DNA from 3 places in the Janthinobacterium sp. PLB04 genome. Region 1 is predicted to be linked to each of the others. Evidence: predicted binding sites of a transcription regulator. Region 1 holds the regulator's gene; each other region holds the start of a gene.
What was found. The regulator HrcA, encoded in region 1, represses chaperone genes, less so after heat shock. The targets are predictions, from matches to a motif close to TTAGCACTCNNNNNNNNNGAGTGCTAA.
Positions count from the first base shown of each region.

Region 2: a site for HrcA is predicted at 3,007-3,033, ahead of rpoH (RNA polymerase sigma factor RpoH). Genes of this name have one in related genera too.
Region 3: a site for HrcA is predicted at 3,540-3,566, ahead of groES (co-chaperone GroES). Genes of this name have one in related genera too.

Region 1 is NZ_CP088968.1:6,227,187-6,233,832, forward strand. Features, by position in the region: gene LSO07_RS27545 (CaiB/BaiF CoA transferase family protein) at 1-13, shown strand, start outside; gene LSO07_RS27550 (barstar family protein) at 56-382, opposite strand; gene dapB (4-hydroxy-tetrahydrodipicolinate reductase) at 391-1,200, opposite strand; gene LSO07_RS27560 (outer membrane protein assembly factor BamE) at 1,220-1,849, opposite strand; gene fur (ferric iron uptake transcriptional regulator) at 2,045-2,476, shown strand; gene hrcA (heat-inducible transcriptional repressor HrcA) at 2,525-3,541, opposite strand; gene LSO07_RS27575 (HAD family hydrolase) at 3,644-4,369, opposite strand; gene LSO07_RS27580 (hypothetical protein) at 4,614-5,213, shown strand; gene LSO07_RS27585 (hypothetical protein) at 5,249-5,833, shown strand; gene mmsB (3-hydroxyisobutyrate dehydrogenase) at 6,020-6,646, opposite strand, start outside.
Region 2 is NZ_CP088968.1:1,254,099-1,260,744, reverse strand. Features, by position in the region: gene ftsY (signal recognition particle-docking protein FtsY) at 49-1,107, shown strand; gene LSO07_RS05585 (cell division ATP-binding protein FtsE) at 1,116-1,859, shown strand; gene ftsX (permease-like cell division protein FtsX) at 1,856-2,776, shown strand; gene rpoH (RNA polymerase sigma factor RpoH) at 3,198-4,091, shown strand; gene LSO07_RS05570 (hypothetical protein) at 4,182-4,448, opposite strand; gene LSO07_RS05565 (hypothetical protein) at 4,628-5,080, shown strand; gene LSO07_RS05560 (antibiotic biosynthesis monooxygenase family protein) at 5,077-5,424, opposite strand; gene LSO07_RS05555 (cytochrome P450) at 5,421-6,548, opposite strand; gene LSO07_RS05550 (ArsR/SmtB family transcription factor) at 6,625-6,646, shown strand, end outside.
Region 3 is NZ_CP088968.1:5,506,124-5,512,769, reverse strand. Features, by position in the region: gene LSO07_RS24380 (GNAT family N-acetyltransferase) at 1-497, opposite strand, end outside; gene LSO07_RS24375 (hypothetical protein) at 583-1,059, opposite strand; gene groL (chaperonin GroEL) at 1,308-2,957, opposite strand; gene groES (co-chaperone GroES) at 3,008-3,298, opposite strand; gene LSO07_RS24360 (hypothetical protein) at 3,812-4,558, shown strand; gene LSO07_RS24355 (DUF904 domain-containing protein) at 4,688-4,978, shown strand; gene LSO07_RS24350 (cell division protein ZapA) at 4,978-5,289, shown strand; RNA gene ssrS (6S RNA) at 5,479-5,656, shown strand; gene LSO07_RS24340 (EVE domain-containing protein) at 5,736-6,200, shown strand; gene LSO07_RS24335 (GGDEF domain-containing protein) at 6,197-6,646, opposite strand, start outside.

The sequences.
Region 1 (6,646 bases):
CAAGGTCGTGTAAATGTTGGGTATATCGGATTACGCGCTTGCGCGCTAATCCGAGCTACTTCAATACCAGCTTCAACGCCGGCTTCTCGCCATAATCGTCATAGCGCTCATTGATGCCGGCGATACAGAACGTGATTTCTTCCAGCAAGTCCGGCACTTGCGCCTTCATTGCTTCCGCATCTTGCACAACAATGTCGAGCACTTCGTTCGGCTTCAAACGGAACTGCGTCATGTTTTCGTCATCGCGCAGATAGCTGAGGCAATCAACCCAGGCGTCCATGCTGTTGCCGTAGAACTCGGGGAAACCGAAGGCTTGCACGCATTGCGCGTGAAAGCTCGCTGCGTCGGTGATGTCTTTTCCATTCAGGATGGCAGTGGCCATGGTCTTCCTCAGTTCTTCAGCGACAGCACATCCTGCATGTCGAACAGGCCGGTCGGCTTGTCTGCCAGGAAACGCGCGGCGCGCAAGGCGCCGTGGGCGTAGGTGACGCGGCTGCTCGACTTGTGGCTGATCTCGATGCGCTCGCCGATGCCGGCAAACAGCACCGTATGATCGCCGACGATATCGCCGCCGCGGATGGTGGCAAAGCCGATGGTCGACGGGTCGCGTTCGCCCGTCACGCCTTCGCGGCCGTAAACGGCGCATTCCTTCAGGTCGCGGCCCAGGGCGCCGGCCACCACTTCACCCATTTGCAGGGCGGTGCCCGATGGCGCATCGACCTTGAAGCGGTGATGGGCTTCGATGATCTCGATATCATAGCCTTCGGACAGGCTTTTCGCGGCCAGTTCCAGCAGCTTCATGGTGACATTCACGCCCACGCTCATGTTCGGCGCGAACATGATGGCCGTCTTTTCGGCGGCGGCGGCAATGGCGGCCTTGCCAGCGTCATCGAAACCCGTGGTGCCGATGATCATCTTGATGCCATGCTCGGCGCAATACGCCAGGTGCTGCAAAGTGCCTTCGGGACGCGTGAAGTCGATCAGGTAATCGGCGCCGGCCAGGCCGGTGGCCAGATCGGATGCGATCAGCACGCCGGCAGGCTTGCCGAGAAAGGCGGCAGCATCCTGGCCGACGGAAGGCGATCCATCGCGGTCGAGGGCGCCGGCCAGCACGGCGTCCGGCGCATTGCTGACCGCTTCGATCAGGATATGGCCCATGCGGCCGCTGGCGCCAGCGATGGCAATTTTCAGTTCAGTCATTTTATTCTCTTACAGCAACTTATTTGGTGGGTTCGGCAGCAGGTGCAGGTGCAGGCTCGGCGGCAGGTGCAGGCGTCACTTCCGGCTTACTCACAGGAATGGCGGGCGCGGCATCGGCCGGCACGGGCACGGCGCTTGGCGCCACGGGTGATGGCACGGCGGCGGCAGGCACGTCAGCCTTGGCGACCTTGGCGAACGGCGACGGGCCGGCGATACGGTCGATGTATTCTTTCTCCGTCGGCAAGTTGCCGCCTTCGAAACGTTCAACCTTGCCATCCTTGCCGAAGTACACGACCACGCGGCTGCTGGTGGTTTCGCCACTGCCCCGGGCCAGGCGGAATGGATAATCCCAGCGGTCGGCATGGAAGATATCGGTCAGCAGCGAGGTGCCGAGGACGAAACGCACCTGGTCGCGCGTCATGCCCACTTTCAACTGGGCCAGCATCTCTTCGGAGACAAAGTTGCCTTGTTGAATGTCAGGACGGTAGGGCGAGAAAAACCACATGAATTTTTGCAGCGGCGTAATGGTGGTCGTTTGTGCGCCCTGTTCGGGGACCAGTTCCTTGCCTTCTTTTTGAGCAGCTGCCGGCTTTTCGCCAAGGATGCCACGGCTGGCGCAGCCGGACATGGCCAGCGCGACACAGACCATGCCTGCCACGACTGGTGCTCGAAATGAAATACGGTGCCAGAGAGATGGCAATACAGCCGGTGTTACGCGCATAAATGACCTCAATTTGATGAACAAAACGCCAGGAGTGGCCGGCCTGCCAAAAAATGCATATTTTGGCACTCCCCGCTAAAACGCTATATGATAAAGCACCTGACCCACATACGAGCAACAAACATGAGTAACAATCCTAGTGATCTCAAGGCAAGCGGCCTGAAAGCCACCCTGCCACGGCTGAAGATACTCGATATCTTCCAGAGTAGCCCGGTACGCCACCTGACCGCGGAAGACGTCTACAAGATTCTGCTGGCCGACAATATGGATGTCGGCTTGGCAACTGTCTACCGCGTCCTGACGCAATTCGAACAGGCAGGCTTGCTCAACCGCAACCATTTTGAAACCGGCAAGGCGATTTTCGAGCTCAACGAAGGTTCCCACCACGACCACCTGGTGTGCCTCGACTGTGGCCGGGTCGAAGAATTCTTCGACGAAGACATCGAAGTGCGCCAGCAAAAGGTAGCCGAAGAGCGCGGCTTCAAGATCGCCGAACACGCCTTGGCCATCTACGGCAACTGCATCAAGACGGCTTGCCCGCACAAAACCGCCTGACCACAGCTGGCCGCTCCCACGGGGCGGCTGGCGCGCCAGGCAGTACGATCAATGATGGCTGAGCGCGCTTGACAGCAACTTGGCCGTGATATCGACAATCGGGATGACGCGCTCGTAGGCCATGCGCGTCGGTCCGATCACTCCCAGCGTGCCCACGATCTTGCCGTTGACTTCATACGGCGCCGTCACCACGCTCATCTCATCCATCGGCACCAGGTTCGATTCGCCGCCGATGAATATCTGCACGCCCGTCGCCTTGCTCGATACGTCGAGCAGCTGCATCAAACCCGTTTTTTGCTCGAACATGTCGAACATCTGGCGCAGCGAATGCATATTCGATGACAGATCGCTCACGCTGAGCAAGTTGCGCTCGCCGGAAATCACCATGTCATCGCTATGGTCGGCCATCGCTTCGCTGCCCGCTTCCACGGCCGCCTGCATCAGGCTGCCCATATCGTCGCGCAACTGGCGCAACTCACCCTGCAGGCGCACGCGCACGGCATCGAATGACAGACCGCCATAATTCTGGTTGATGTAATTGGCCGATTGCACCAGTTGCGCCGGCGTATAGTCGGCCTCCGTCAGCAATAAACGGTTCTGCACGTCGCCGCCGGGGGCGACGATGACGAGCAGGATGCGTTTTTCGGACAGGCGCAGGAATTCGATTTGCTGGAATACGGATTCGCGGCGCGGAGTGAGCACGACGCCGGCAAACTGCGACAGCGACGACAGCATCTGCGCCGCGTTGGCGATGGTTTTTTGCGGTTGCGGCGTCTGCAGGCGCATGCGCGACTCCACCAGATGCTCGTCTAGGTGCCGGACGGTCAGCAAGGTATCGACAAAGATGCGGTAGCCGCGCGGCGTGGGGATGCGTCCGGCCGAGGTGTGAGGGCTGGACACATAACCGAGCTCTTCCAGGTCGGCCATGATGTTGCGGATCGTGGCCGGCGACAGGTCCAGGCCGGAAATTTTCGACAAGGCGCGCGAACCGACCGGCAGGCCGTCGGCGATATATCGCTCGACCAGGGCTTTCAGCAGTGTTTGGGCACGTGTATCGAGTTGCATGGTATTTTATTTAAGCAAGTATGTTGTTAAGCAAGCGGCAACGAAAGCGGCCGAACGTGCATCAACAGCGCCTATTATGCACGTTCGCCCGGTCTGCGGCGATCAATCTTCCAGTTGCCCCTGCAGCCACAGCAGCAATTCATCGAAGTTGGCGCAGATGGCGTCGGGCTGCACGCCGGCGGCCAGATGCGCGTCGCTGCCCTTGCGGTTCATCCACACGGCGCGCATGCCCGCCCCCTGCGCTCCCGTGACGTCGAAATACAAGTCGTCGCCCACATACACGGCCTCATGCGGCACCACGCCCAGCGCGGCGCAAGCGGCCAGGAAGATGCTCGCGTCAGGCTTGGCCACGCCGAAATCGCTGGCGGCGATGGAGACTTTAAAATGCTGTGCCAGGCCGATAATTTCAAGGTCCGCATTGCCATTCGAAATCGAGCCGACCAGCATGCGCTGACCCATCCAGGCAAGGCCAGGCAAGACGTCGTCATACGGCTGGACGCGATGGCGCGCAGCCAGGAACTGCGCGATGGCGCCATCGACCAGGACAGGATCCTCGCCGGCCGCCTCGAAGGCGGCCAGCAAGCCCGCGCGGCGCAACTCGATCAGGTTGCCATGGAAATGCGGTTGTTCATGGAGCATGGCCAGGCGGTGCTGGCGCAGCACCTCGATGGAAAACTGCTGCGCCACCTTGGGCGCATGCGTGGCCAGCCAGTCGTGCAGCAGGGTTTCCGCGGCGGCAATCACGGGCGCGATGGGCCACAAGGTATCGTCGAGGTCGAACAGGATGGCCTTGGGCGGCACGGCAGGTTTTACAGGGGCTAGGGACATGGGATTCACGGTGGATGCCACGCCACAGTGCGCAGCCTGCCTCTATTGTCGCATTGATCGCCGCCGCCGGCATGGCTGCGCCTCCATGAAATGGGGCCGGGCCAGCGCTTCCCGGCGAAAAATTGTTACAGGGTGATACAAGGCAAGATCATTCAGCTTGCCAGATAGACTAAAATAGGCGCCATTCCAATGCGGCGCCAGCGTCCGCGTTGCGCTACCCAACCTAATTCGTTTTGGAGAATGTATGAAAAATTTGTACCTGCGCTCGATGCTGGCGGCGGCTTGCGCCGTCACACTGGCAGCCTGCGGTGGCAGCGGCGGCAACCTGTATCTGCAAGGCCAAGTCGTCGGCCTGGCCAAAGATGGCCTGATTCTCCTGAATGACGGGGAAAGCTTGCCAATTCCTGCGGGCCAGGCCAGCTTTGTTTTCACCAAGCTGGTCAAGAACGATGACCGCTACAATATCACTATCGCACAACAGCCCAAGGGTGCCGTTTGCACCATTATCAATGGCGTCGGCAAGGCATCGAGCTACTCCGTGACCACGGCCCAGGTGAACTGCCAGACCAACGCCTACCCGCTGAGCGGCACGGTCACGGGCCTGACCACGGATGGTTTGCGCCTGGTGATGGGACCCAACGGCACGACCCTGCTGGCAGGCGCCACCACCTACGAATTCAAAAGCGTTGATGACGGCGCCTCGTACGGCATTTCCATACTGGCTCAGCCAACGGGCCTGACGTGCCGCTTCCAGGGTTCCAGCAGTGCCGATGGCAGCGATACGGTCGGCAAGATGGGATCTGCCGCCACGACCGCAGCCACACTTGACTGCAAGCCGCAGTAATCCTTGCGATCCGTCACCTATTTTTGGAGAAATACATGAAGTTATCCTGCTTGCGCCCTATCGCCGCACTGCTGCTGACCTTGGGACTGGCCGCTTGTGGCGGCAAGGCCTCGTATGATGTCAGCGGCACGATCTCAGGCTTGAACAATGAAGGACTGATCCTGGTCAATGGCGGCGATCCCCTGCCGATTCCTGCCGGGAAAACAGCGTTTACCTTTGCCAAGCGCATCGACTATGGTACCGACTACAACATCACCATCCAGCAGCAACCGGCGCACATGACTTGCAGCATCAGCGGTGGTTCCGGTTCGGCTGGCCATTACCTCAGTATCAGCGCCGCTGTTGCTTGCGCGCAAAACAGATATACCGTGGGTGGCACGATTTCCGGCCTGACGGTGGACGGCCTGGTGCTGATTAACGGTAGTACCACAACAACAGTGGCCAAGGACGCCACGACCTTTACCATGGCCGGCTCCGTCGCCTATGGCGATACCTTTAACGTCACCGTCTCCCCCACCCAGCCGAAAGGTCTGCTGTGCGCTGTACAGCCGGGCACAGGCGTCGGCACCATGGGCGAAGCGAATGTGACGACGGTGAAGATCGCCTGCAATCCGGCCTAAGTTGCGGCAACGGTAGCCGCCAGGCGGCTACCGGGAAGAGATATCATGAAAATCTATATTTGATATTCAAAATATAAATTGGAGTTATATGTGGCGATGCAGCATAATGCATCTGTCTCCTCCAACTCTTCCAAGAATTGGATTTAGCCCGCTTTTACCAGCGGGCTTTTTTTTGCCCAAAATTCCTCAGGCAGGCTTGTTCAAGCCCGGCTGCAGCATTTGCACGATGCTGGAGAAATCCTGCTGCGCATAACCGGCTTGCGCATGCATCTGGTACAACTGGCGCACCAGACCGCCCAGGGGTGTGGGTGCATTCGCCGACAGGGCCGACTGCTGCGCCAGGCCCAGGTCTTTCAGCATCAGGGCCGTGCCGAAGCCGCCCGTGTAATTGCGCGACGCGGGCGTGCCGTCCATGACTCCCGGCCACGGGTTGTACACTTCCAGGGTCCAGTTGCGGCCCGAACTCTTGGCCATAATGTCGGACAACACTTTCGGGTCCAGGCCATGCGCCACGCCCAGGTTCAGCGCCTCGGCCGTACCGGCCATCAAAATACCCAGCAGCATGTTGTTGCAAATCTTCGCCACCTGGCCCGCACCCGCCTCGCCCGCGTGGAAGATGTTCTTGCCCATCTTCTCCAGCAAAGGCCGCGCCTGCTGCAAGGCCGCTTCGCTGCCACCGACGATGAAGGTCAGCGTGCCGGCCGCCGCGCCCGCCGTGCCGCCCGAGACGGGCGCATCGATCATGGCAAAGCCCCGCTCGCTGGCCGCCTGCGCCACCTGGCGCGCCACGTCGGCGGCGATGGTGCTGCAATC
Region 2 (6,646 bases), 1.4 Mb from region 1:
GTGTCCGGCGCCGCCGGGCCTTAGGTCAGCACCCGCCACCACACATCCATGTTTAGTTTCTTCAAGAAAAAACCCATCGCTCCCGAGGCTGCACCAGCCGAGCCTCTCGTCCTTCCCGCCGCCACGCCGCCTGCCCCGCAGCCTGCCGCTACGCCCCTGAGCGGTGCGCCGGCCGAGCTCGTACCCGTGATCGTGGCCGCCGAACCCGAGAAAAAATCGTGGATGACGCGCCTCAAGGCAGGCCTGTCGAAAACCTCGAACACCCTGTCCGTGCTGTTTGTCGGCGCGAAGATCGACGACGCCCTGTACGAAGAGCTGGAAGCGGCGCTGCTGATGTCCGACGCCGGCATCGACGCCACGGAATTCCTGCTGACGGAACTGAAGAAGAGGGTCAAGGAAGACAAGCTGCTCGACGCGGCCGCCGTCAAGGCCGCCCTGAAAGTGCTGCTGATCGACCTGCTCTCGCCGCTGGAAAAGCGCTTCGAGCTGGGCCGCCACAAGCCGCTGGTGATGATGATTTCCGGCGTAAATGGCGCCGGCAAGACCACCACCATCGGCAAGCTGGCCAAGCACATGCAGTCGAACAACCAGTCCGTGCTGCTGGCCGCGGGCGACACCTTCCGTGCCGCCGCGCGCGAGCAGTTGATGGTCTGGGGCGAGCGCAACAACGTGACCGTGATTTCGCAGGAATCGGGCGACCCGGCCGCCGTGGCCTACGACTCCGTGCAATCGGCGAAGGCGCGCGGCATCGACGTGGTCATGGTCGACACGGCAGGCCGCTTGCCGACGCAGTTGCACCTGATGGAAGAATTGAAGAAAATCAAGCGCGTGATCGGCAAGGGCATGGATGGCGCACCGCATGAAACCTTGCTCGTCATCGACGGCAACACGGGCCAGAACGCCCTCACGCAAGTGAAGGCCTTCGACGATGCCCTGCAGTTGAGCGGCCTGGTGATCACCAAGCTGGACGGCACCGCCAAGGGCGGCGTGCTGGCGGCAATTGCCCGCGTACGTCCCGTGCCCGTGTATTTCATCGGCATCGGTGAGAAAATTGAAGACTTGCAGCCTTTCGTGGCTGCCGAATTTGTCGAAGCGCTGCTCGGATAAGCCCATACATGATTGAATTTCAGCACGTCTCCAAGCAATACTCCCCCGATGCCGTGGCGCTCAGCGACATTTCCCTCAATATTGCCAAAGGCGAGCTGGTGTTTTTAGCGGGCCCGTCCGGCGCCGGCAAATCCACCTTGCTGAAAATGATCGCCGCCATGGAACGCCCCACGTCGGGCAAGCTGATCGTCAATGGCCAGGACATGGCGAAGATCAAGCCGGCCGGCGTTCCCTTCCTGCGCCGCAACATGGGCCTGATCTTCCAGCAGCAAAAATTGCTCAACGACCGCTCCATCCTGGCCAACGTCATGCTGCCGCTGCTCGTCGTCGGCGCCCACAAGGCGGCCGCCGAACAGCGCGCGCGCGCCGCGCTCGACAAGGTGGGACTGCTGGACCGCGCCATGGCGCGACCGCTGTCGCTGTCGGGCGGAGAACAGCAGCGCGTATCGATCGCGCGCGCCATCGTCAACCGGCCGCAGATCATCCTGGCCGACGAACCGACGGCCAACCTGGACCGCGCCAGCGCCAACAAGGTGCTCGACGCCCTGAAAGCATTCCACTCCGTGGGCGTGACCTGCCTCATTTCCAGCCATGACGAACAGATGCTCGACGCCGCCGCCCGCGTGATCCACCTGAAAAACGGCCAGCTGGTCGCCATCGACAAGGCCACGCAGGCGCCCGTCTTCGCGCCGCCCGATCCCGATTTTGCGCCCTCTCCCGACCAGGACGACGCGCAGGGAGAACAGGCATGAGAGGCTGGTTCCGTCAACACCGCTTCGCCCTCGGTTCGGCACTGATTCACTTGCGCAAGTCGCCGGGCGGCTTTCTATTGAACGTGCTCGTCGTCGCCATCGCCCTGTCGCTGCCGTTCGCCGGCTTGACCATGCTCGACAACGTGCGCCCCATGTCGGAACAGATGTCGGTCGACCCGGAAATCAGCGTCTTCCTGAAGATCGACACGCCGCGCGAGCAAGCCGTGGCCCTGGCGAGCGCCATGCGCAAGATCGTGGGCCCGCAAAAGGCGAAGATCGTCTTCATCCCGCGCGAACAGGCGCTGGACTCGCTGAAAAACAAGAGCGGCTTGGCCGATGTGCTCAGCACCCTGGGCGACAATCCCCTGCCCGACAGCTATGTGCTGAAACTCGATGCCTTCAGCAGCGCCAGCGAAGCGCAGGATGTCGATGCGGTGGCGGAACAGTTGCGCCAGCTGCCATTCGTGGAATCGGCGCAAGTCGATTCGGCCTGGGTCAAGCGCCTGGCGGCCCTGCTGGGCGTGCTGCGTCTGGTGCTGCTGCTGCTGGCGATCACGCTGGGCGTGGCCGTGATCGCCGTGGTATTCAATACCATCCGCTTGCAGGTGATGCAGCAGCGCGATGAAATCAGCATCTCGAAATTGATCGGCGCCACCGATACCTTCATCCACCGCCCCTTCTATTACACGGGCGCCCTGCTGGGCCTGTGCGCCGGTGCGCTGGCCCTGGGCGCCGTGGCGCTGGCCTTGCAGCCGCTGAATACGGCGATTGCCGAGTTTGCCCGCCTGTATGCGTCCGAATTCCAGCTGGTGCCGCTGGCGCCGCTGCCGATGGCCGGCTTGCTGGCCGTCAGCGCCGGCCTGGGCCTGATCGGCGCCTTCCTGTGCGTGCAGCGCCACCTGGCGCGCCTGAACTGACCTTCCTTTCCATGGCGGCGCTCCCGCGCCGCCATGCGTCTCGCCATCCCCATATTGCTGTTATATTGATATTAAGCAAGTATTCTTAAGGCTCGCTTCAGCCAGAGGCCGTAGACTGGCCATGTTGTCGTAAAGCGGCCTGCAGCGCTGTTCAAATCGCTTTTTAAAGATGTATATCAAGCATTCATTCGCCATAGCATTTAGGCTATCAGGTCGATTAAATGTGCTGATTGGCACTCTCAAGCAGAGAGTGCTAATATAGGGACATACCAATAGCAGAACCGCCATGGACGCCAGATCAAGATGGTGCCGCGATCTGCAAAGTGCAAGACCGAATACGCAAAAACGAAGATACGAGCTGCCACGTCGCGTGACGTGGCCAACTGGAACAAAGCAAGACTACGAGGGAGAAAACATGACTATGATGTCCGCAACGTCCGCATTGGTTCCGACCAAAAGTAATGCGCTGGGCCTCGGGTTCACTGGCAATCTGGGCAATATCGACGCCTATATTTCGGCCGTGAACCGCCTGCCCATGTTGACCCATGACGAAGAAATTTCGCTGGCGACACGCCTGCGTGAAAAAAATGACCTGGCCGCCGCGCAAGAACTGGTGCTGTCGCACCTGCGCCTGGTGGTCTCGATTGCCCGCGGCTACCTGGGCTATGGCTTGCCGCACGCCGACCTGATTCAGGAAGGCAATATCGGCTTGATGAAAGCCGTGAAGCGTTTCGATCCGGACCAGGGCGTGCGCCTGGTGTCGTACGCCATGCACTGGGTGAAAGCCGAGATGCATGAGTACATCCTGAAAAACTGGCGCCTGGTCAAGGTCGCGACGACGAAGGCGCAGCGCAAGCTGTTCTTCAACCTGCGCAGCCACAAGACGGGCCTGGATGCGATGACGCCAAAGCAGATCGATGCGCTGGCCAAGCTGCTCGACGTGAAGCGCGAAGAAGTGATCGAGATGGAAACCCGCTTGAGCGGCCGCGACATCGCGCTGGAATCGCCGACCGACGATGAAGACGACAAGTTTTCGCCGATAGCCTATCTGTCGTCGGAGCAAAGCGAGCCGACCAAGGTACTGGAAGCGGAACAAGTGACGCGTCTGCAGTCGGAAGGCCTGGAAACGGCACTGTCGAAGCTGGACGCCCGTTCGCGCCGCATCATCGAAGCGCGCTGGCTGGCCAACGACGACGGCTCCGGCGCCACCCTGCACGCGCTGGCAGAAGAGTTCGGCGTATCGGCCGAACGCATCCGCCAGATCGAAGTGGCGGCACTGAAAAAAATGAAGGGCGCCCTGGCAGCCTACGTGTAATCGCAAGCAATGCCGCAATGCAAAAGGCGCCGCAAGGCGCCTTTTAGTTTTATAACTTGATATTTATCAACAGATAAACATTGTCAGCCCTTACGCTGCAGCCAAGCCCTTGGTGATCAGCTCGGCGACCAATTCATTCAGATCCGCGCCGCGTTCCTTGGCCAGGGTCTGCAATTGCAAGACCAGATCGCTGTTCAGCTTGACGGCGAATGGCACCAGGCCCAGGGCCTGATCGCGCTTGCGCTGCTCGCGGCGGTCGATGACCACCGCTTCCTTACCGAATGCACCGGCGCCGGGAACATTCATCTTTCCCATCAGTTTCTTGGCATCGCTTTTGGCCAGGTCGGTTTTTTTCATGGTTGTTTCCTGATTTTCAAAACAGCCATTCTACGCAGTAATCGGCGCGCCGCGTGGCTGGCGCATCAATTCACCGGCAGCACGCCAATAGTGCGCCGTAAAAATATCATTTTGTTACTATCATTTTCATCCCACGCGTGAACAAGCACGCCGGGGACGCTCCACCTGAAAGGAAAAACATGCATTATCTGACCCGCTCTTACCGCACCGTGCTGCTTCCCCTGTTCTTCGCCTGCCTGGCCGTGCTGGCTGGCTGCGGCGCGGCCGGCAGCGCCGGCGACGCGGAAAACACGCCGCGCAGCGTCACCCACGTGCTGTCGCCGGGCGAACAGGTGGCCATCACGGCCACCGACACCCTGAAACTCGAACGTGTCAACGACAGCCGCTGCCGCAAGGGCGCCGTGTGCGTGTGGAAAGGCTACGTCAGCTACAGTTTCAGTTTGCTCAATAGCGCAGGCGCCACGGACATCGTCTTGTCCGACTCCATGCCCGGCGCCGCCAGTTCCGTCACCGTCAACCACCTGACGTTTACCCTGCTCGACGTCGATCCGGCCACGCCGCCCGCCCTGAATGCGGCCGAACCCACTTACCGGGTCAAAGTGAAAATCACGCAGGGCGCACTGCCCCGCTAAACGCTGTGGCGCCGCTGGCTGTCGGCCGGCGCCTGCTGCCGGTCCAGCATGCCGTAATCGCGCACGACGGCGGCAATGCGCAGCCGGTAGTCGTCAAACACGCCCTGCCGGCCGGCCGTTTGCGCCGCGCGGTGCGCTTCCAGCTGCCGCCATTGCGCCAGCGCCGCCTCGTCGCGAAAGAAGGATAGCGAGAGCAATTTTCCTGGCTCGCTCAGGCTGCTGAAGCGCTCGATGGAAATGAAACCGTCCACTTCATCGAGCAAGGGACGCAGCGCGGCGGCCAGGTCCAGATACTGCTCGCGCCCTTCCGCGCCGGGCCAGACTTCGAAAATCACGGCAATTATTTCATTTCTCCCAGGCTAAAAACAGGGATGCGCGCGTTCAGCGACGGCAGATAACGCCACGCCAGCGGCATGCGCTCCAGCCCGTCGGCCCACGCCTGCAGGCAAGCCGTGCCAATGGCCTGCGCGATGGACTGGCCCGGACAAATGTGGCGGCCATGGCCAAAGCCGCACTCCGCATGGCCGGCGCTGGCCAGCACGACGACGATCATCTGCCCGGCCGGCACGCGCACGCCATCGAACTCCACGTCTTGCGCCGTGTAGCGGCGCGTGTTGTGGATGGAGGGGTCATGCCGGCTGACCTCGCGCAGCAGGGCTGGCCACAGCCGGGGTGCGGCACCCACTTGCGTGGACCACTGCGGTTGCGTGCGCAAGGCAACTATGGCATTGCCCAGCAAGCCGGCCGTGGCGTCGCAGGTCTGCGACAGCAGACCCACGAGGTTGGCCAGCACGCCGCCCGAAGCTCGCCAGCCCCGGGCATCCGCCTCGGCCACGACCTTGGCCAGCAAGCTGCCGGGCAATGCATCCGCCTCGCGCAGCAACGCGATAAAACCTTGCAGCAAGGCGGCGGCTGCCACTTGCGCACCGGCCAGTTGTTCTCCATTACTCAGCGGCGACAGGCAGGCGACGAAATCGCGCGTCCAGGCGGCCAGCGCCGGCCATTGCGCTGGAGCAAAACCCAGCAAGTCCGCCATGGCAAACAGGGGCAGTTCGAACAGCGCGCCGTTCAATTGCGCGGCGCTGTCGGGCACGCGGTCGCTGGCCATGCGCAATGTCCGCGCCTGCAGGTGCGCCAGGTCCACCTGTCCCAGCGAACGCGCCAGCACCTGCTTCGGCACGGCATGCCGTTCGCCTTCATTCATGCGCACCAATTCCGCAAAAATCGCACCGCACGGCGTGCCCGCCAGGGTATCCGGCACCGGCTGGCCGGTCGGGCGCACGCGGCAATCGGGATGCTCGAGTACGGCGCGCACGCCGGCCGCGCCCGTCGCCAGCCAGCAGTCGAGCCGCGCATCGAAACGCAGCGGCGGGCCGTCCGCTAGGCGGCGATAGTAGTCATACGGCGCCGCGTGGGTAAGGGCTGAAAAAGGGTCGGCGGGGTCGATAACAAAGTCGGCGAGCGGCATGCGCATTCCATTGCAGTGAGGTGGGGACACGAGTATGCTGCTCCTTCCACCACCACACTTCGCCCTGGAACGAATCATGGATGACAAGCTTCCCTCGG
Region 3 (6,646 bases), 720 kb from region 1:
CGCGCAGGGCGGGGCAGCCACAGCTGCATTTGCAGCATGCCATCCGATGCGGGACAGTCTTCCAGGGTAAAACCGCAAGCCAGGTACAGAGTCAGCGCCGCGTGGTTGTCCTGCGCCACGGCCAGGCGCACGCGGCCCAGCTCGGGAATGGCGCAGGCATGGGCGATGGCGGCCTGCACCAGTTGCCGTCCCGCGCCGCGCCCGCGCGCCTGCGGCGCCACGTACACGCCCCACAGGCTGGCCTTGTCATGCACGACGGCGATCGGTTCGCGGCGCAGGCCGGCCATGGCGATCAATTGTTCCTTGGCGAAAGCGCCAAATATTATTTGGTGGGAGGTGGCGTGCAGGCGCTCGGCTATCTGTGCCAGCGGCAAGCCGCTTTCCGCCGCATGCGTGGTGCAGAAGGCGGCGGGCAGTTCGGCGATGCCGGCCAGGCGCAGCGCGCGGTAGGCGCTGGCGTCGTCTGGCGTGAGGGGGCGGACAGTGATGGCGGGCATGTGGGCGAGTATCGGGCTTCGATGCCAGAAAGTAAAGCTTGCGCTGCAACGCCAGTGTCCCTGGCCATCGCGTCGGCTTGGGGTGTTACTGCGTGGCGATGCGCTGCATGGGCGCATTGTCCTTGCGCCATTGTTCCAGGCTGATCAGGTCGCCGCTGACGATGTCGTCGACGAGGATGCGCTTGCCATCGGGCGTGACGACGAAACTCTCCCACCGGTGCGCCGCATCGGGCGTGCTTTCGAAAAAGCTCAGCTGGTAGCAAGCGACGCCATCGACGAGGCGCGTCTCGGGCGACGTTTCCATCACGGCGCCGTGCGCGCGGCCGCCGGACGCCTTTTCGATATGCGCCGACCATGCCTTGATTTCCGGCAAAGCCATCAGCGCATCGACGGCGCGCGCGTTCTGCTCCGGCACCGCCGTCTGGCTGTTCGCGGCCGGGGCATTGTCTGCCTGCGGCGCGGACTGCTGGTGCAGGTAGAAAGCACCGAGCCCGGCGGCCAGCAAGCCGGCCAGGATGCCGGCGATGATGGTGGTTTTGGAAGAAGAGGCGCGTGGCGACATGGCGGTAGTGGCGTAAGAAGGTGGAGGATGGCGGCCATGCTAAAGCAAAACGCACAGGCCGGCAATCGCCGGGCTTGCCGAACGGGTTTGCCAAACGGGCTTGTAAAATCAACAGGCGAAAAAAAGCCACCTTCCGTAGAAGGTGGCTTTCGGGGCCGCCGGGAGGCGCTGGCAGCTTTTGGTCTGCCAGCCCTGTCCCTGCGTATGCGGCCAGTCTCGCCGTCGCCTGCGCGACTGGCCGCCGGACATTACATCATGCCGTCCATGCCGCCCATGCCGCCCATACCACCCATGCCGCCGCCCATGCCGCCGCCTGCTTTGTCGTCAGCGATTTCGCAGACCATGCAGTCGGTCGTCAGCATCAGCGAAGCGATCGAAGCGGCGTTTTGCAGCGCCGAACGGGTCACTTTGGCTGGGTCCAGGACGCCCATTTCCACCATGTCGCCATACGTGCCGTTGGCAGCGTTGTAGCCGTAGTTGCCCGAGCCAGCCAGTACGGCTGCCACGACGACCGAAGCTTCTTCGCCAGCGTTTTGCACGATCATGCGCAGTGGCTCTTCCATTGCGCGCAGGACGATCTTGATACCGGCGTCTTGATCAGGATTGTCGCCCTTGACCGTGATGTTGGCGCGTGCGCGCAGCAGGGCTACGCCGCCGCCTGGCACGATGCCTTCTTCCACGGCAGCGCGGGTCGCGTGCAGTGCATCTTCAACGCGGGCTTTTTTCTCTTTCATTTCGACTTCGGTGGCTGCGCCAACCTTGATCACGGCAACGCCGCCAGCCAGTTTGGCGACGCGCTCTTGCAGTTTTTCACGGTCGTAGTCCGAGGTCGCTTCTTCGATCTGTACGCGCACTTGTTTCACGCGTGCTTCGATCGAAGCTGCTTCGCCGGCGCCATCGATAACGATGGTGTTTTCCTTGCCCACTTCGATGCGTTTCGCTTGGCCCAGTTCGGCCAGGGTCACTTTTTCCAGGGTCAGGCCGACTTCTTCAGCGATCACTTGGCCGCCGGTCAGGACAGCGATGTCTTCCAGCATGGCTTTGCGGCGGTCGCCGAAGCCAGGTGCTTTCACTGCGCAAGTTTTCAGGATGCCGCGGATGTTGTTCACAACCAGGGTAGCCAGCGCTTCGCCTTCGATGTCTTCTGCGATGATCAGCAGTGGACGGCCAGCTTTTGCAACTTGTTCCAGTACCGGCAGCAGGTCGCGGATGTTCGAGATTTTCTTGTCGCACAGCAGGACGAATGGGCTGTCCAGCACGGCAACTTGTTTCTCCGGGTTGTTGATGAAGTATGGCGACAGGTAGCCGCGGTCGAACTGCATGCCTTCAACGATGTCCAGCTCGTCGTTCAGCGACTTGCCGTCTTCAACGGTGATGACGCCTTCTTTGCCGACTTTTTCCATCGCTTCAGCGATACGCTCGCCGATCGAGTAGTCCGAGTTTGCCGAGATCGCGCCAACCTGGGCGATTTCCTTGGTCGTGGTGCAAGGACGGGCGATTTTCGCCAGTTCTTCGACGGTGGCAGCAACTGCCTTGTCGATACCGCGCTTCAGGTCCATCGGGTTCATGCCGGCGGCAACGAACTTCATGCCTTCGCGCACGATGGCTTGTGCCAGCACGGTTGCGGTGGTGGTGCCGTCGCCGGCGTTGTCGCTGGTGCGGGAAGCAACTTCCTTGACCATTTGCGCGCCCATGTTCATGAGCTTGTCTTTGAGTTCAACTTCTTTCGCTACCGAGACACCATCCTTGGTGACGGTAGGGGCGCCGAACGAGCGCTCCAGGACCACGTTGCGGCCTTTCGGGCCCAGCGTTACTTTGACTGCGTTGGCGAGGATGTTGACGCCTTCGACCATCTTGGCGCGCGCTGCGTCGCCGAATACTACTTCTTTAGCTGCCATGTTCAATTCTCCTGAGTTTCGGGATGTATCTGTCTACAACGTGGAAACAATTACTTGACGACGATCGCCATGATGTCTTCTTCGCGCATGACCAGCAGCTCATCGCCGTCAACTTTGACGGTTTGGCCGGCGTACTTGCCGAACAGGACGCGGTCGCCCACTTTGACATCCAGAGGACGCACTTTGCCGTCGTCGAGAATCTTGCCATTGCCTACGGCAAGGACTTCGCCTTGATCCGGTTTTTCAGCAGCTGCATCAGGAATGATGAGGCCGGACGCAGTCTTGGTTTCCTGGTCGAGGCGTTTGACGATGACGCGATCGTTCAATGGGCGCAGATTCATACAAAACTCCTTAAAGTTCAATGGATAGGTGTTGCTAAATGAATACATGCCTGGCACAGCGCCAGACGTGCTTTCAGTGACCGCCGTTGAAAGCAGCCCGCAACGGTCAAGCAAACCCCATGTCATCCTGTCCTTGCCTGTATCCGGCAGTGGTGCATCGCGGCGTCGCCCGCCGCGTAGCGTTCCCTGCAGTGGCCTGGCAAGCACCATCATTTCCTGAGGATTGCTACGAAAGAGTTTGTTAGCACTCTCTACTAACGAGTGCTAATTATAGGGACGGTAGGGGGCTTATTCAAGGGGAACATATAGATAGATGCTGAGCAGAGCCTGCATCTACACAGGGTTTGCGCCAGCACAAGCCTCGTTCCCGGGCGTCAGCAACAGGCGCGACTCTAGCATGCCGTTCGGAGAGGGGGCGTTCCTGTACGCATAGGAAACAGAGTTTGACTATGAAATTTGATAAGATGATTGCAATTGCATATCAATATCACCACTCGCACCAGAAAGCACGCCATGCCATTCCCGATTTCCCATCCCGCCCTGCGCCTGTTGGGCGCTACTCTCGTCGGTCTCGCCTGCCTGGGCAATGCCGCGGCGCAAACGCCCACCATCGTCGACGAGATCACCGTGGCGGCCCTGACGCCGCTGGAAAAGGAAATGTTGCTCAATGATTTGTTCAACGATCTGAACAAGGATGACGACGACCAGGAAGCCCATGTGTGGGACAACGGCGCCGACAATGGCGTGCTGGTGAAGGTCGCATATAACTTCAGCAACTCCGGCATGACGGAACACAGCTTGAAGGCGCACGTGTGCCGCGACCTGAAATTCGTCGTCACCGCGGGCGGCAAGTCGCAGAACCTGAGCCGCCGCACCTGTTCGCAGAACAGCGGACGCTGGGATGTGCAGGGCAAGGACCCGGCGCCCGTCGTGTATCCGCCATTCCTGTCCGACGTCACCATCGCCAAGCTCAATGCCAGGGAACAGAAAGCGCTGCTGACGGCCGCCGTGCGCACCTTGAAAGATGAAGAGGATGGCAAGACGCGCCAGTGGAGCAACAAGGGCCTGGGGAATGCGGTGCCGCTGGCAGTGCGCTTGACGCCCTCGCGGACGGACGCCAAGCCTGGCAGTTATCGCAGTACTTGCCGCGACTTGACGATGGTTCTTGACGGCAAGGGCGGACAACAGACGCTGACGCGCCGCTCTTGCGAAAACCGCTATGGCGGACTCGATATCGAACCCGATTACGTCGACGAGTAAAACGCTGCCATCGCGGCGCCGGCAGATGCGCGCACTTGGCGAAAAGCGCCGGAAAAAGCGTGTATTGTCCGCCAACTGCCCTGCATTGATGTAAATATGTGTGACAGCGGCGTGATTCGATTGACGCCCATGGAGCGTCCGCCCTATAGTGGCGGGATGATTTCCGAATTCAACGAATTATCCGACAAAATAGGCCTGCTGGCCGAAATGACCCATGCGCTGCGCCGTGAAAACGCGCAACTGCGCAAGGACAATGCCGCGCTGGCCGCCGAGAACGCCCTGTATGTGCAGCGCATGCGCGAGGCGCAGGAGCGGGTGGAAGCTTTGCTGGAAAAAATTCCCGAACTGGTGCAAGCCGGCCTGGAGCAAGCCGCTTCGGAAGCGGGCGCTTATAGTGCCGAGAACGAGAAGGAAGCGTAATGCCGCGTGTCGATGTCAATATCATGGGCCAGTCCTACAGCATGGTGTGCCGCGACGGCGAAGAGCGCGCGCTGCGCGAAGCGGCGATCTATCTCGATAGCAAAATGAAAGCCATCCGCGACGCGGGCAAGGTCAAGGGCAACGACCGCATCGCCGTGCTGGCCGCCCTGGGCGTGGCCGCGGAATTCCTCTCCGTGAAGTCGCCGCAAGGTCCGCTGTCGGAATTGACGATACTGGAAGTGAAGCAGAAAATCTCGGCCATGCACACTGTCTTGGACAGCGCTCTGACGCCCCAGGAAAACCTTTTTTAAACATCGAATCAAACCTGCTGCGCGTCGCGCATTGCGGCCTGCGATGCTCGCTGTGCTTTAGCACAGCTGCGCTTCTTAGCCACAATTCATCGCCGCTCGCTACGGTTTTATTCGGTGTTATTAATTGGTTTTTAAGCGGATACGGTACGATTTGTCTTTGCGATGCGCGATCAAAGGAGTAAACTTGGGTCTACCCTGCGGTGTTCGCGATTGCCATATATTCCTTGAACCATTTATGCGCATCGGTTGCGAATTTTGTTTGATGGGAGTGAGCGTCGCTCGTTCGACGAACCCGAAATTGAACTAACGTGACCACCTTGAACCGTTTGGTTCGGGATGCCGGCATAGCGGCACAGGCGGGGCCCAATTTGCAGTACCAAGAAAACGGTTGCAGCATCGATGCGCAACCGTTTTTTTACGCCTGTTGCTTTTGATAGGGAGTGAATATGAAACAATATTGGCTGATGAAATCCGAACCCGATGAAGTGAGCATCGACGACCTGATGGCGGCGCCCAAACACACCATGCCGTGGTTTGGCGTGCGCAACTACCAGGCGCGCAACTTCATGCGCGATGGCATGCAACCGGGCGATGGCGTGCTGTTCTATCACTCGAGCTGCCCGCAGCCGGGCGTGGTGGGCGTGGCCGAAGTGGCCAGCGGCGCGTACCCCGATCACAGCCAGTTTGAAGAGGGCGGCAAATATTTCGATGCCAAGGCCACGCAAGAGCAGCCGCGCTGGATCAGCGTCGACGTGCGCGGTGTCAGGAAGACGGCGCTGCTGCCCCTGTCCGAGATGCGCCAGATGCCGGAGCTGGAAGACATGCTGCTGCTAAAGAAGGGCAGCCGTCTGTCGATCACGCCCGTGACGCCGGCGCAATGGAAAGTCATTACCGGCAAGCTGACAGGCTAGCCTTCGACCCGGTTGCGGCCATTCTGCTTGGCCCGGTACAGGGCCTGGTCGGCGGCGGCCAGCAACTGTTCCGGCGTCTGTCCTGCGTCATTCAGCGCGAGGCCGATGCTGGCCGTCACCAGGCCGCCGCGCGACGGCGCGTGGCCGATGGCGGCCGCGGCAATCGCTTCCTGCATCTTGTGCGCCACGGCCAGCGCGCCCGCGCCATCGGTGGCGGGCAGGATGGCGGCAAACTCCTCTCCGCCGAAGCGGGCCGCCAGGTCGCTGGCGCGCGGCAGCGCGGAATGCAGGGCCGCCGCGATCTGCTGCAGGCAGGCGTCGCCATACGGGTGGCCGAAGGTATCGTTGAGGCTTTTGAAGAAGTCGATATCGATGATCAGCAGCGCCAGCGGTTGATTGTTGCGCGCGGCGCGCTGCCACTCCAGCTGCAGGGTCTGGTCGAAGCA